Regions from separate parts of the Actinomadura chokoriensis genome, predicted to be linked through region 1. Evidence: predicted binding sites of a transcription regulator. Region 1 holds the regulator's gene; the other holds the start of a gene.
The links. The regulator HspR, encoded in region 1, represses chaperone genes until heat shock. The targets are predictions, from matches to a motif close to ANTTGAGTCNNNNNGACTCAANT.
Positions count from the first base shown of each region.

Region 2: a site for HspR is predicted at 4,208-4,230, ahead of lon (endopeptidase La). Genes of this name have one in related genera too.

Region 1 is NZ_BAAAMW010000004.1:75,988-82,093, reverse strand. Features, by position in the region: gene dnaK (molecular chaperone DnaK) at 1-1,800, shown strand, start outside; gene grpE (nucleotide exchange factor GrpE) at 1,839-2,459, shown strand; gene dnaJ (molecular chaperone DnaJ) at 2,547-3,716, shown strand; gene ABFX46_RS10940 (heat shock protein transcriptional repressor HspR) at 3,723-4,169, shown strand; gene clpB (ATP-dependent chaperone ClpB) at 4,209-6,106, shown strand, end outside.
Region 2 is NZ_BAAAMW010000045.1:15,292-21,397, reverse strand. Features, by position in the region: gene ABFX46_RS41920 (nitroreductase family deazaflavin-dependent oxidoreductase) at 1-1,093, shown strand, start outside; gene ABFX46_RS41915 (VanZ family protein) at 1,177-1,701, opposite strand; gene lon (endopeptidase La) at 1,777-4,173, opposite strand; gene ABFX46_RS41905 (LysR family transcriptional regulator) at 4,277-5,185, opposite strand; gene ABFX46_RS41900 (nuclear transport factor 2 family protein) at 5,308-5,814, shown strand; gene ABFX46_RS41895 (FAD-binding oxidoreductase) at 5,865-6,106, shown strand, end outside.

The DNA of each region.
Region 1 (6,106 bases):
GGCGGCGAGCCCACCGTCATCGCGAACGCGGAGGGGTCGCGGACCACGCCGTCCGTCGTCGCCTTCGCCAAGAACGGCGAGGTTCTCGTCGGCGAGGTCGCCAAGCGCCAGGCGGTCACCAACGTGGACCGCACCATCCGGTCGGTCAAGCGCGAGATGGGCACCGACTGGAAGACCAAGATCGACGACAAGGACTTCACCCCGCAGCAGATCAGCGCGTTCGTGCTGCAGAAGCTGAAGAGGGACGCCGAGTCCTACCTGGGCGAGACCGTCACCGACGCGGTCATCACGGTCCCCGCCTACTTCTCCGACCACCAGCGGCAGGCCACCAAGGAGGCCGGCCAGATCGCGGGCCTGAACGTCCTGCGGATCATCAACGAGCCGACCTCGGCGGCGCTCGCCTACCACCTGGAGAAGGAGAACGAGGCCACCATCCTGGTCTTCGACCTCGGCGGCGGTACGTTCGACGTCTCGCTGCTGGAAGTCGGCGACGGCGTGGTCGAGGTGAAGGCCACCAGCGGTGACAACCACCTGGGCGGCGACGACTGGGACCAGAAGGTCGTCGACTGGCTGGTGGAGAAGTTCAAGAACGCGAACGGCGTCGACCTGTCCAAGGACAAGATGGCGCTGCAGCGGCTGCGCGAGGCCGCGGAGAAGGCGAAGATCGAGCTGTCCGGTTCGTCCGAGACGCAGATCAACCTGCCCTACATCACCGCGTCCGCGGAGGGGCCGCTGCACCTGGACGAGAAGCTCACCCGCGCCGAGTTCCAGCGGATGACCTCCGACCTGCTCGACCGGACCAAGGCGCCGTTCCAGTCGGTGCTGAAGGACGCCGGCATCGGCGTCGACAAGATCGACCAGGTCGTCCTGGTCGGCGGGTCGACCCGGATGCCCGCGGTGTCCGAGCTGGTCAAGGAGCTGACCGGCGGCAAGGAGCCGAACAAGGGCGTCAACCCGGACGAGGTCGTCGCGATCGGCGCCAGCCTCCAGGCCGGCGTGCTGAAGGGCGAGGTCAAGGACGTCCTGCTGCTGGACGTGACCCCGCTGAGCCTCGGCATCGAGACCAAGGGCGGCATCTTCACCAAGATCATCGAGCGGAACACCACGATCCCGACCAAGCGGTCGGAGACGTTCACCACCGCCGACGACAACCAGCCGTCCGTGGAGATCCAGGTCTACCAGGGCGAGCGCGAGATCGCCGCGTACAACAAGAAGCTCGGCACGTTCCAGCTCACCGGTCTGCCGCCGGCGCCGCGCGGCGTCCCGCAGATCGAGGTCACCTTCGACATCGACGCGAACGGCATCGTGAACGTCAGCGCGAAGGACCAGGGCACCGGCCGCGAGCAGTCGATGGTCATCACGGGCGGCAGCGCGCTGCCCAAGGACGACATCGAGAAGATGATGCGCGACGCCGAGCAGTACGCCGAGGAGGACCGCAAGCGCAAGGAGGAGGCCGACGTCCGCAACCAGGCCGACACCCTCGCGTACTCCACCGAGAAGTTCCTGCGGGAGAACGACGAGAAGGTCCCCGCGGAGCTGAAGACCGAGGTGAGCGACGCGGTCGCCGAGGTGAAGAAGGCCCTGGAGGGCACCGACGTCGACGCCATCAAGGGCTCGGCCGAGAAGCTCGCGCAGGTCAGCCAGAAGATGGGCGCCGCCATGTACGCGCAGAACCCGGAGGGTGCGCAGGCGGGCGCCGAGGACCACGGCCCCACCGCCGACGCGCAGGGCCCGCAGGACGACGAGGTCGTCGACGCGGAGATCGTGGACGAGGACAAGCCCAAGGACGGTGCATCGTGACGTCCTCACCCAATGAGGGCGAGGAAAAGGAGGGCCCGGTGATCCGCGACAAGCGGCGCATCGATCCCGAAACGGGGGAAGTCCGGGCGCAGGCGGAGGGTTCGCCTGCCCCGGAGGCCCCGGCCGACGGGGGCGCCGGCAAGACAGGCAAGGCCGACAAGGCCGGCAGTGAGGAGGTCTCCTCGTTGCAGACCCAGCTTTCGGAGCGTCTCGCCGACCTCCAGAGGCTGAAGGCCGAGTACGACAACTACCGCAAGCGGGTCGAGCGCGACCGGGTCGCGGTCCGCGAGCAGGCCCTCGGCCAAGTGCTGATGGAGCTGCTCCCGGTCCTGGACGACATCGGCCGGGCCCGTGACCACGACGAGCTCACCGGCGGGTTCAAGTCCGTCGCGGAGAGCCTGGAGGCGGTCACCGGCAAGCTCGGCCTGGTGCGGTACGGGGAGAAGGGCGAGCCCTTCGACCCGAACGTGCACGAGGCGCTCATGCACTCGCTCTCGCCCGACGTGACCGAGACGAGTGTGGTGGACGTCCTCCAACCCGGCTACCGGATCGGCGAGCGCATCCTGCGGGCGGCGCGCGTCGCGGTGGCCGACCCCGACCCGGACGCGGAGAAGCCCGCCGACGGGCCGGGCGGCCCGGACGGCGAATCGGGCGAATGAGCCCCACGGGCCCGCCCTCTGACCGGGGCGGGCCCCTTCGGGGCATGAAGGCATGTGGCAAGTGGCGATAGCAGAAGGCGGGGCGCCGTGAGCACCAAGGACTACCTGGAGAAGGACTACTACAAGGTCCTCGGTGTCGCGAAGACGGCCTCGCAGGAGGAGATCAAGAAGTCCTACCGAAAGCTGGCGCGCAAGTACCACCCGGACGCCAACAAGGGGGACGCGGACGCCGAGGAGCGCTTCAAGGAGGTCTCCGAGGCCTACGACGTGCTGTCGGACGAGAAGCGCCGCAAGGAGTACGACTCCGTCCGGTCGATGCCGGGCGGGTTCCGCGGCCAGCAGGGCGGCGGGTTCGGGTTCGACCTCGGCGACCTGTTCGGCCAGGGCGGCACCGGGACGCAGACGGGCGGCGCGGGCGAGCGCATAGGGGACCTGTTCGGCGGCCTGTTCGGGCGCGGCGCCGGCACCCGCACCACGGGGACGACGCGGCGCGCGCGGCGCGGCGCGGACGTCGAGACCGAGGTGACGCTGTCGTTCGGCCGCGCGATGAACGGCGTGACCGTCCCGATCAAGCTGACCAGCGAGGCGGCCTGCGACGCGTGCCGGGGGACGGGCGCGAAGGCCGGCACGGTGCCGCGGGTGTGCCCGAGCTGCGAGGGCACCGGGCACGAGACCCGCAACCTCGGCAACTTCGGCTTCCAGGAGCCGTGCAAGGAGTGCCGCGGCCGGGGCCTCGTCGTCGACGACCCGTGCCCGATCTGCCACGGCAGCGGCCGCGCGACCGGCACCCGCACGATCCAGGCGCGCATCCCGGCGGGCGTCGCGGACGGGCAGAAGATCCGGCTGAAGGGCAAGGGCGCGCCGGGCGAGAACGGCGGCCCGGCCGGCGACCTGTACGTCAACATCAAGGTGCGTCCGCACGCGGTGTTCGGGCGCAGCGGCGACAACCTGACGCTGACGATCCCGGTCACGTTCCCCGAGGCGGCGCTCGGCGCCGACATCCGGGTGCCGACGTTCCAGGGGCAGCCCGTCACGCTGAAGCTGCCGGAGGGCACGCCCAACGGCCGCAAGTTCCGGGTGAAGGGGCGCGGCGCGACCCGCCGCGACGGGACGAAGGGCGACCTGCTGGTCACCGTCGACGTCCACGTCCCGCAGAAGCTGGACGAGCAGTCGCGGGAGGCGCTGGCCAAGCTCCGCGAGGCGGGCGGCGGCGAGGACCTCCGCGCCGACGTCCTCCAGAAGGCCAGACAGGAGTGAGACCCCATGGACCCCTTCGGCGATGACACCCCGGTCTATGTGATCTCGGTGGCGGCCCAGCTGTCCGGGCTGCATCCGCAGACGCTGCGGACCTACGACCGGATGGGCCTGGTGTCCCCCGGCCGGACGGCCGGCCGGGGCCGCCGCTACTCGATGCGCGACATCGTGATGCTGCGGGAGATCCAGCGGCTCTCCCAGGAGGAGGGCATCAACCTCTCCGGCATCAAGCACATCCTGGAGCTGCAGCGCGACAACGTGCGGCTCCGCGAGGAGCTCGTGAAGGCGCACGCCGCGCTGGAGGAGCTCGCGAACGAGCTCGAATCGACCCGCGCGGTCGCGGCGCGGCTGGCGCAGCAGCGGCGGCACGGCGAGCCGACCGGCACTCCCGGCGCCGACCTGGTGCCCATCCGGCACACCAGCGTCGTCGTCTGGCACGAACGGAACTCCGACTAGCGACTCTGAGCAAGCACAGCACATTCACGGGGACGGAACATGGACTACAAGCTGACGCAGAAGAGCCAGGAGGCGGTGTCGGTCGCGGTCCGCAGGGCGGCGGCCGAGGGGCACCCCGAGGTCGAGCCGCAGCACCTGCTGGTGGCGCTGATCGCGCTGCCGGACGGCACCGCGGTGCCGCTGCTGGAGGCGGTCGGCGCCGACTGGCAGGTCATCCGGCGGCGGGCCGAGGAGCAGCTCGCCGCGATGCCGAAGGCGCAGGGGTCGACGGTGTCGTCGCCGCGGCTCGCGGCTCAGCTCCAGCGGTCGATCAACACGGCCGCGAACCGGGCGCAGCAGTTGGAGGACGAGTACGTCTCGACCGAGCATCTGCTGGTCGGCCTCGCGGCCGACGGCGGTCCGGCGGCGGGCCTGCTGAAGGAGTTCGGCGCGACGCCGCAGGCCCTGCTGGACGCGTTCGAGAAGGTGCGCGGCCACGCCCGCGTCACCAGCGAGAACCCCGAGGGCACCTACCAGTCGCTGGAGAAGTACGGCGTCGACCTGACGGCGGCGGCCCGCGACGGGCGGCTCGACCCGGTCATCGGCCGCGACGCGGAGATCCGCCGGGTCGTCCAGGTGCTGTCGCGCCGCACGAAGAACAACCCGGTGCTCATCGGTGAGCCCGGCGTCGGCAAGACCGCCGTGGTGGAGGGGCTCGCGCAGCGCATCATCGCGGGCGACGTGCCCGAGTCGCTGCGCGGCAAGAAGCTCGTCTCGCTGGACCTCGGCGCGATGGTCGCGGGCGCGAAGTACCGCGGCGAGTTCGAGGAGCGGTTGAAGGCCGTCCTGAACGAGATCAAGGAGTCCGAGGGGCAGATCGTCACGTTCATCGACGAGCTGCACACCGTCGTCGGGGCGGGCGCGGCCGAGGGCGCGATGGACGCCGGCAACATGCTGAAGCCGATGCTGGCGCGCGGCGAGCTGCGCATGATCGGCGCGACGACGCTGGACGAGTACCGCGAGCGCATCGAGAAGGACCCGGCGCTGGAGCGCCGGTTCCAGCAGGTGTTCGTCGGCGAGCCCACCGTGGAGGACTCGATCGCGATCCTGCGCGGGCTGAAGGGCCGCTACGAGGCGCACCACAAGGTGCAGATCAACGACTCGGCGCTGGTCGCGGCGGCGACGCTGTCGGACCGCTACATCACCTCCCGGTACCTGCCGGACAAGGCGATCGACCTGGTGGACGAGGCCGCGTCCCGGCTGCGGATGGAGATCGACTCCCGTCCGGTGGAGATCGACGAGCTGCAGCGCTCGGTGGACCGGCTGAAGATGGAGGAGCTGAACCTCGCCAAGGAGACCGACGAGGCGTCCCGGCAGCGGCTCGACCGGCTCCGCCGGGACCTCGCCGACAAGCAGGAGCACCTCACCGGCCTCGTCGCCCGCTGGGACAAGGAGAAGGCGAGCCTGAACCGGGTCGGCGAGATCAAGGAGACGATCGACCAGCTGCGCGGCGAGGCGGAGCGCGCCCAGCGCGACGGCGACCTGGAGACGTCCGCGCGGCTCACCTACGGCGAGATCCCGGCGCTGGAGAAGCAGCTGGAGGAGGCGTCGGAGGCGGCCGAGAACCGCGACGCGATGGTCAAGGAGGAGGTCGGCCCGGACGACGTCGCCGACGTGGTCGCGCTGTGGACGGGCATCCCCGCCGGCCGGCTGCTCGAAGGCGAGACGGCGAAGCTGCTCCGCATGGAGGACGAGCTGGGCCACCGCCTGATCGGGCAGGAGGCCGCCGTCCGCACGGTGTCGGACGCGGTGCGCCGCGCCCGCGCGGGCATCTCCGACCCGGACCGCCCGACCGGCTCGTTCCTGTTCCTCGGCCCGACCGGCGTCGGCAAGACCGAGCTGGCGAAGGCGCTCGCGGAGTTCCTGTTCGACGACGAGCGGGCGATGACCCGCATCGA
Region 2 (6,106 bases), on a different contig from region 1:
CGACTACGGCAAGTCCAAGCTGGCGGCCGAGCGCTACGTGCGCGGCCTGCAGGCGGACGGCGCGCCGGTCACCATCGTGTACCCGGGCGGCGTGTGCGGGCCGGAGCAGCCGACGCTGGACGCGCTGATGGAGGGCCTCGCCGCGGCGCTCGGCAAGGTGTGGCCGCTGCCGGGCGGCGGCGTCTCGGTCATCGACGTCCGCGACCTCGGCGAGGCGTTGGCACGTTCCGTCGAGGCCCGGCAGGGGCCGAGCCGCTGGGTGCTCGGCGGCCACTACCTGACGTGGCCGGAGTACGCCGACCTGTGCGACCGCCTCACCGGCGTGAAGTGCCGCCGCGTCCGCGTCCCGTCCCGCCTGATGCTCGGGCTGGGGTCGGCTCTGGACGCGGCCAAGCGCGTCCGCGACTTCGACTACCCGCTCACCCGCGACGCCGCCGAGTTCATGGTCACGCTCGTCCCGACCGACGACCGCCCCATCCTGGAGGCGCTCGACCTGACGCTGCGTCCCGTCGAGGAGACCGTCGCCGACGGGCTGCGCTGGCTGGCCCGGAGCGGCCACCTGAACCCGCGGCGGGCCGGCCGGCTCGCCGCCCCCGAGGAGAAACCGATGCCGACTCTCATCCAGCGCACGTTCGGGCCGGTCTTCCACCGCGTCTCGGGCGCCGAATGGTTCGCCAAGGTGGGGCCCAGGGTCGTCCCGCCGATCGACCGGACGCTGCACAGGGTGACCGGCGGCAGGCTCCTGCTCGGCCAGCTCCTCGTCCCGAGCCTCGTCCTGACCACCACCGGCGCGGTGAGCGGGCTGCCCCGGCGGACCCCGCTGGCCTGCCTGCCCGATCCGGCGGGCGGCTGGTACGTCGTCGGGTCCAACTTCGGCCGCGAGAAGCACCCGGCCTGGACCGGCAACCTCATCAAGACCCCCGAGTCCGAGGTCAGCTTCCGGGGCCACACGACCCCGGTCACCGCCCACCTCCTGGACGACAAGGAGCGCAAGGAGATCTGGCCCCGCCTCACCGCGGTCTGGCCCGTCTACGACAGCTACGTGGAACGCGCCCACCGCGAGCTGAGGGTCTTCCACCTGACCCCCCGCTAACCCCACCCGCTTCGTTGATCTGCGGCGTGTTGTTGTTTTCCGGCCGCTCATAACAACAACACGCCGCAGGTCAACGGAGGGGGCTAGGAGCCGCGGAGGGATTTGGAGAGGCGGCGGCCCAGGAGGAGGTAGGCGATCACCACGCCTGCCACGTTCAGGAAGACGTCGTCGATGTCGAAGGCTCGGCCCATGACCAGGAGGCCCTGGATCGTTTCGATGGCCAGGGAGAACATGCCGGTGAGCAGGGCCAGGCGTATGGGGCCGCGCAGGGTCGTCCAGACGAGCGGGAGCAGGACGCCGAGGGGCGCCAGGAGCGCGAGGTTGCCGCCTATCTGGAGGAACGCCTCCTTGGTGGGGCGGTCCAGGTAGAAGCGCAGCGAGCGGCCGGGGTCGGTGTTGCCGCCCGCCTGGCCGTTGTCGTGCACGGGCGTCAGCGTGAGCTTGAACGCGAAGTAGAAGAAGACACCGAGCAGGCCCAGCGCGATCAGCACGACGACGGCGCGCAGGGCGACGATGTACCACGGGACCCGTTCGCCCGGCGCCGCGGGCTGCCACATCTCCACCAACACCCGGCTCGTCGTCCCCGGGCCGTCCCGGACTATGTGCACCGGTTCATTCCGGCTCGCCCGTAATGCGGGCATGCGAACGCCCGCGCCGCGAAGGGCGCGGGCGTTCGCCCCGGGTCAGGCCGCCACCGCGGTGGTGGCCGGCTCCAGCGCCAGGTCCAGCACCTCGCGGACGTCGCTGACGGTGAAGACCGTCATGTTCTCCAGCACCTCGGCCGGGACGTCCTCGAGGTCGGGCTCGTTCCGCTTCGGCACGATCGCCGTGGTGATGCCGAGCCGGGACGCGGCGAGCAGCTTCTGCTTCAGGCCGCCGATCGGCAGCACCCGCCCGGTCAGCGACACCTCGCCGGTCATCGCCACGTCTGCCCGGACCGGACGTCCGGACAGCAGCGACGCGAGGGCCGTCGTCATCGTGATGCCCGCGCTCGGGCCGTCCTTCGGGATCGCGCCTGCGGGCACGTGGACGTGGACGCCGCGGTCCTTCAGGTCGCCGACCGGCAGCTCCAGCTCCGCGCCGCGCGAGCGCAGGTAGGACAGCGCGATCCGGGCCGACTCCTTCATGACGTCGCCGAGCTGGCCGGTGAGCGTCACGCCGGTGTCGCCGGTCTCCTTGTCGGCCAGCGACGCCTCGATGTAGAGGACGTCGCCGCCCGCGCCGGTGACCGCGAGGCCCGTCGCCACGCCGGGCACGCCCGTGCGGCGCTCGTTCCGGCCGAGCTCGACCTCCGGGGTGAACCTGGGCCGTCCCAGGTACTCCTTGAGGTCGGCCGCGCCGATCGAGACCGGCAGCGACGCCTTCCCCAGCGCCACGTTCGCGGCGACCTTCCGCAGCACCCGCGCGATCGAGCGGTCCAGGGACCGGACGCCCGCCTCGCGGGTGTACTCGGCCGCCAGCAGCCGCAGCGCGTCGTCGCCGAAGCCCACCTCGGACGCCTCCAGCCCCGCCTTGTCGAGCTGGCGCGGCAGCAGGTGGTCGCGGGCGATGGTGACCTTCTCGTGCTCGGTGTAACCGTCCAGCTCCACCAGCTCCATCCGGTCGAGCAGCGGCCCGGGGATGGCCTCGACCACGTTCGCCGTGGCGAGGAACAGCACGTCGCTCAGGTCGAGCTCCACCTCCAGGTAGTGGTCCCGGAAGGTGTGGTTCTGCTCGGGGTCGAGGACCTCCAGCAGCGCCGCCGTCGGGTCGCCCCGGTAGTCGGCGCCGACCTTGTCGACCTCGTCCAGCAGGACGACCGGGTTCATCGAGCCGGCCTCGCGGATCGCCCGGACGATGCGGCCCGGCAGCGCGCCCACGTAGGTGCGGCGGTGGCCGCGGATCTCGGCCTCGTCCCGGACGCCGCCCAGGGCGACGCGCACGAACTTGCGCCCCATGGCCCGCGCGACCGACTCGCCCAGCGAGGTCTTGCCCACGCCGGGAGGACCGGTCAGCGCCAGGACGGCGCCGCTCCTGCGCCCGCCGACGACGCCCAGGCCGCGCTCTTCGCGGCGCTTGCGGACGGCCAGGTACTCGACGATGCGCTCCTTCACGTCGTCCAGCCCGGCGTGGTCGGCGTCGAGGATCTCGCGGGCGCCCGCGATGTCGTAGGCGTCCTCGGTGCGCTCGTTCCACGGGATGTCGAGGACGGTGTCCAGCCAGGTGCGGATCCAGCCGCCCTCCGGCGAGGCGTCGGACGACCGCTCCAGCTTGTCGACCTCCTTCAGCGCCGCCTCGCGCACCTTCTCGGGGAGGTCCGCGGCCTCGATCCGGGCCCGGTAGTCGTCCTCCTCGTCGGCGGGGTCGCCGTTCAGCTCGGCCAGCTCCTTGCGGATGGCCTCCTGCTGCTGCCGCAGCAGGAACTCGCGCTGCGTCTTCTCCATGCCCTCCTGGACGTCCTTGCGGATCGTCTCCGCCACGTCCAGCTCGGCGAGGTGGTCGCGGGTCCAGCCGATCACCAGCTCAAGCCGCTCGACCACGTCGACGGTCTCCAGGACCTCGATCTTCTGCTCGTCGGTCAGGTACGGCGCGTACCCGGAGTTGTCGGCCAGCGTGGACGGATCGTCGATCTGCTGCACCACGTCCACGACCTGCCACGCGCCGCGCTTCTGCAGGATCGCGCTGACCAGGCCCTTGTACTCCTTGGCCAGCTCCTGGGCCCGTCCGGACGCGGGCGGCGCCTCCAGCACGGTCCCCTCGACCCACAGCGCGGCGCCGGGCCCGGTCGTCCCGGTCCCGATCCGCACCCGCGAGACGCCGCGGACGACCGCGCCCGGCTCGCCGCCGGGCAGCCGCCCCTCCTGCTCGATCACGCCGAGCGTGCCGACGTCGGAGTAGCGCCCGTTCAACCTGGGCACCAGCAGCACCCGCGGCTTGGCCGCCGACCGGATGCCCGGCCCCCGCGACTGGGCCACCGCCCGCGCGGCCTCGATGGCCGCCCGGACCTCGCCGTTCTCGGACAGGTCCAGGGGGACCACCATGCCGGGCAGAACGACCCCGTCTTCCAGGGGCAGCACCGGCAGCGTCAGGGTTTCGCTCATGCTCAGCTCCAAGTCCATCGACGACCCAACCTCAAGTTGAGTCATACACACTCAAGAAAACGGAGCAGCATTTTGTTTCCGCAGCAACGTTCGCTCTCAGCGATCACTCCCCGCGCCCTCCATCGCCGCGCACCAGGTCGTAGGCGGCCTCGGCGAAGGCGAGGACGCGCGCCGTGGCGTTGTCGGCCCGCCACAGCAGCCCCCATCGCAGCGGCGGGGCGTCGGTGAAGGGGACGTAGGCGACGTCGGGGCGGGCGTAGTAGCGCCTGGCCTGGGCGCCGACCGGGAAGACGCCGCGGCCGGCGCCGACGAGGGTGAGCATCTCGGTGAAGGTGGCGGCCGCGGGGCCCGCGGCGATCGGCCGCCCGGACGGCGTCGTGCCGGGCGTGCGGTCGCGCCTCAGCGACTCGGGCAGCGTGTCGGGGAGCTGGAGCAGGGGCGTCCGCGCGAGGTCCTCCAGGCCGACGGACGAGCGGCGCGCGAACGGGTGCCCGACCGGCACGGCGAGCATGCGCGCCTCCGACACCAGGACCGGGCCGGTGGCGATGCCGGGTTCCTCGACCGGGAAGGTGCCGAGGGCCAGGTCGACCTCGCCGCCGCGCAGCCACGGCATCAGGTCGGTCATCTGCGCCTCGCGGAGCCGGACGTCGCAGTCGGGGTGGCGCCGGCGGAACAGCTCGGCACCCCCGGCCAGCAGCTGGCCGCCGGCCGCGCCGACGAACGCGGCCCGCAGGGTGCCGGTCAGGCCGCGGCCGGCGGCGACGGCCTCCTCGAAGGCGTCGGTGACCTGCTCCCAGGCCGGGCGCAGCCGCTCGTGCAGCCGCCGCCCCGCCGCCGTCAGCTCCACCCGGCGGCTGGTGCGGTCGAACAGCGGCACCCCGACGCGGCGCTCCAGCTTGGCGATGGTCTGGCTGATCCGGGCGGTCGACACGTGCAGCCGCTCGGCGGTGCGGCCGAAGTGCAGCTCCTCGGCGAGGGTGAGCAGGGCCTCGATCTCGTGCCGCTCCAGCATGCGCCCCCCTCATCGTTAAGTCCGGCTTGACGATCGTTGCACAGCGGCGCGTTGATCCGCCATGGACCGGCCGCGAGGGTGGAAACCGCTCGACGACCACTCTGACCTGTACGGGGAGACTCATGTACGTCACCGAGGGCCGTGCCATATCCGCACCGGCCACCGACACCGACGCCGTCGCGCGGGAGCTGCGGGACCGCACCGAGATCATCGACGCGCTCTACCGGTTCGGCCTCGGCCAGGACCTGAAGGACGGGGACCTGTTCGCCTCCGCCTTCGCCGCCGACGCCGAACTGGACTTCCGCCCGGCGGCGGCCCGCTGGGGCGGGCAGCCGCCGCTGATGACCGGACGCGACACCATCGTCACCACGATCCTGGCAATGTTCACCGGCCGGGTGGACACCACCCACCAGATCACCAACCCCCGCATCGCCGTCGACGGCGACACCGCGCGCCTGACCGCGCTGGTGGAGGCCCAGCACCTGCTGGCCGCCGACCACGGCACGTTCGCCCTGCTGAAGAACCCCTACGACGTCGAACTGGTCCGGGACGGGGACCGCTGGGTGATCCGCCGCATGCGCATCGACAACACCTGGTACACCGGCGAGCCCGCCGCGATCTTCGGCTGACCTCCCCCGCCGTCCCCGCCGCCACCCGAATTGCGAACACGAGGAAGACGATGAACGAGCTGAACACCCTGCGATCCGCCGTCGAGGGACGGGTATGGCTGCCCGGCGACCCGGGCTTCGACCACGTCCGCCGCCCCTGGAACCTCGCGGTCGAGCAGCCGGCCGCGGCCGTGGTCGAGGCGGCCGACGCCGACGACGTGGCCGCGCTGGTCAGGTACGCCCGCGCCAACGGGCTGGGCATCGCGACCCAGCCCAGCGGGCACGGCGCCACCGGACGCACCGAGGGCACCGT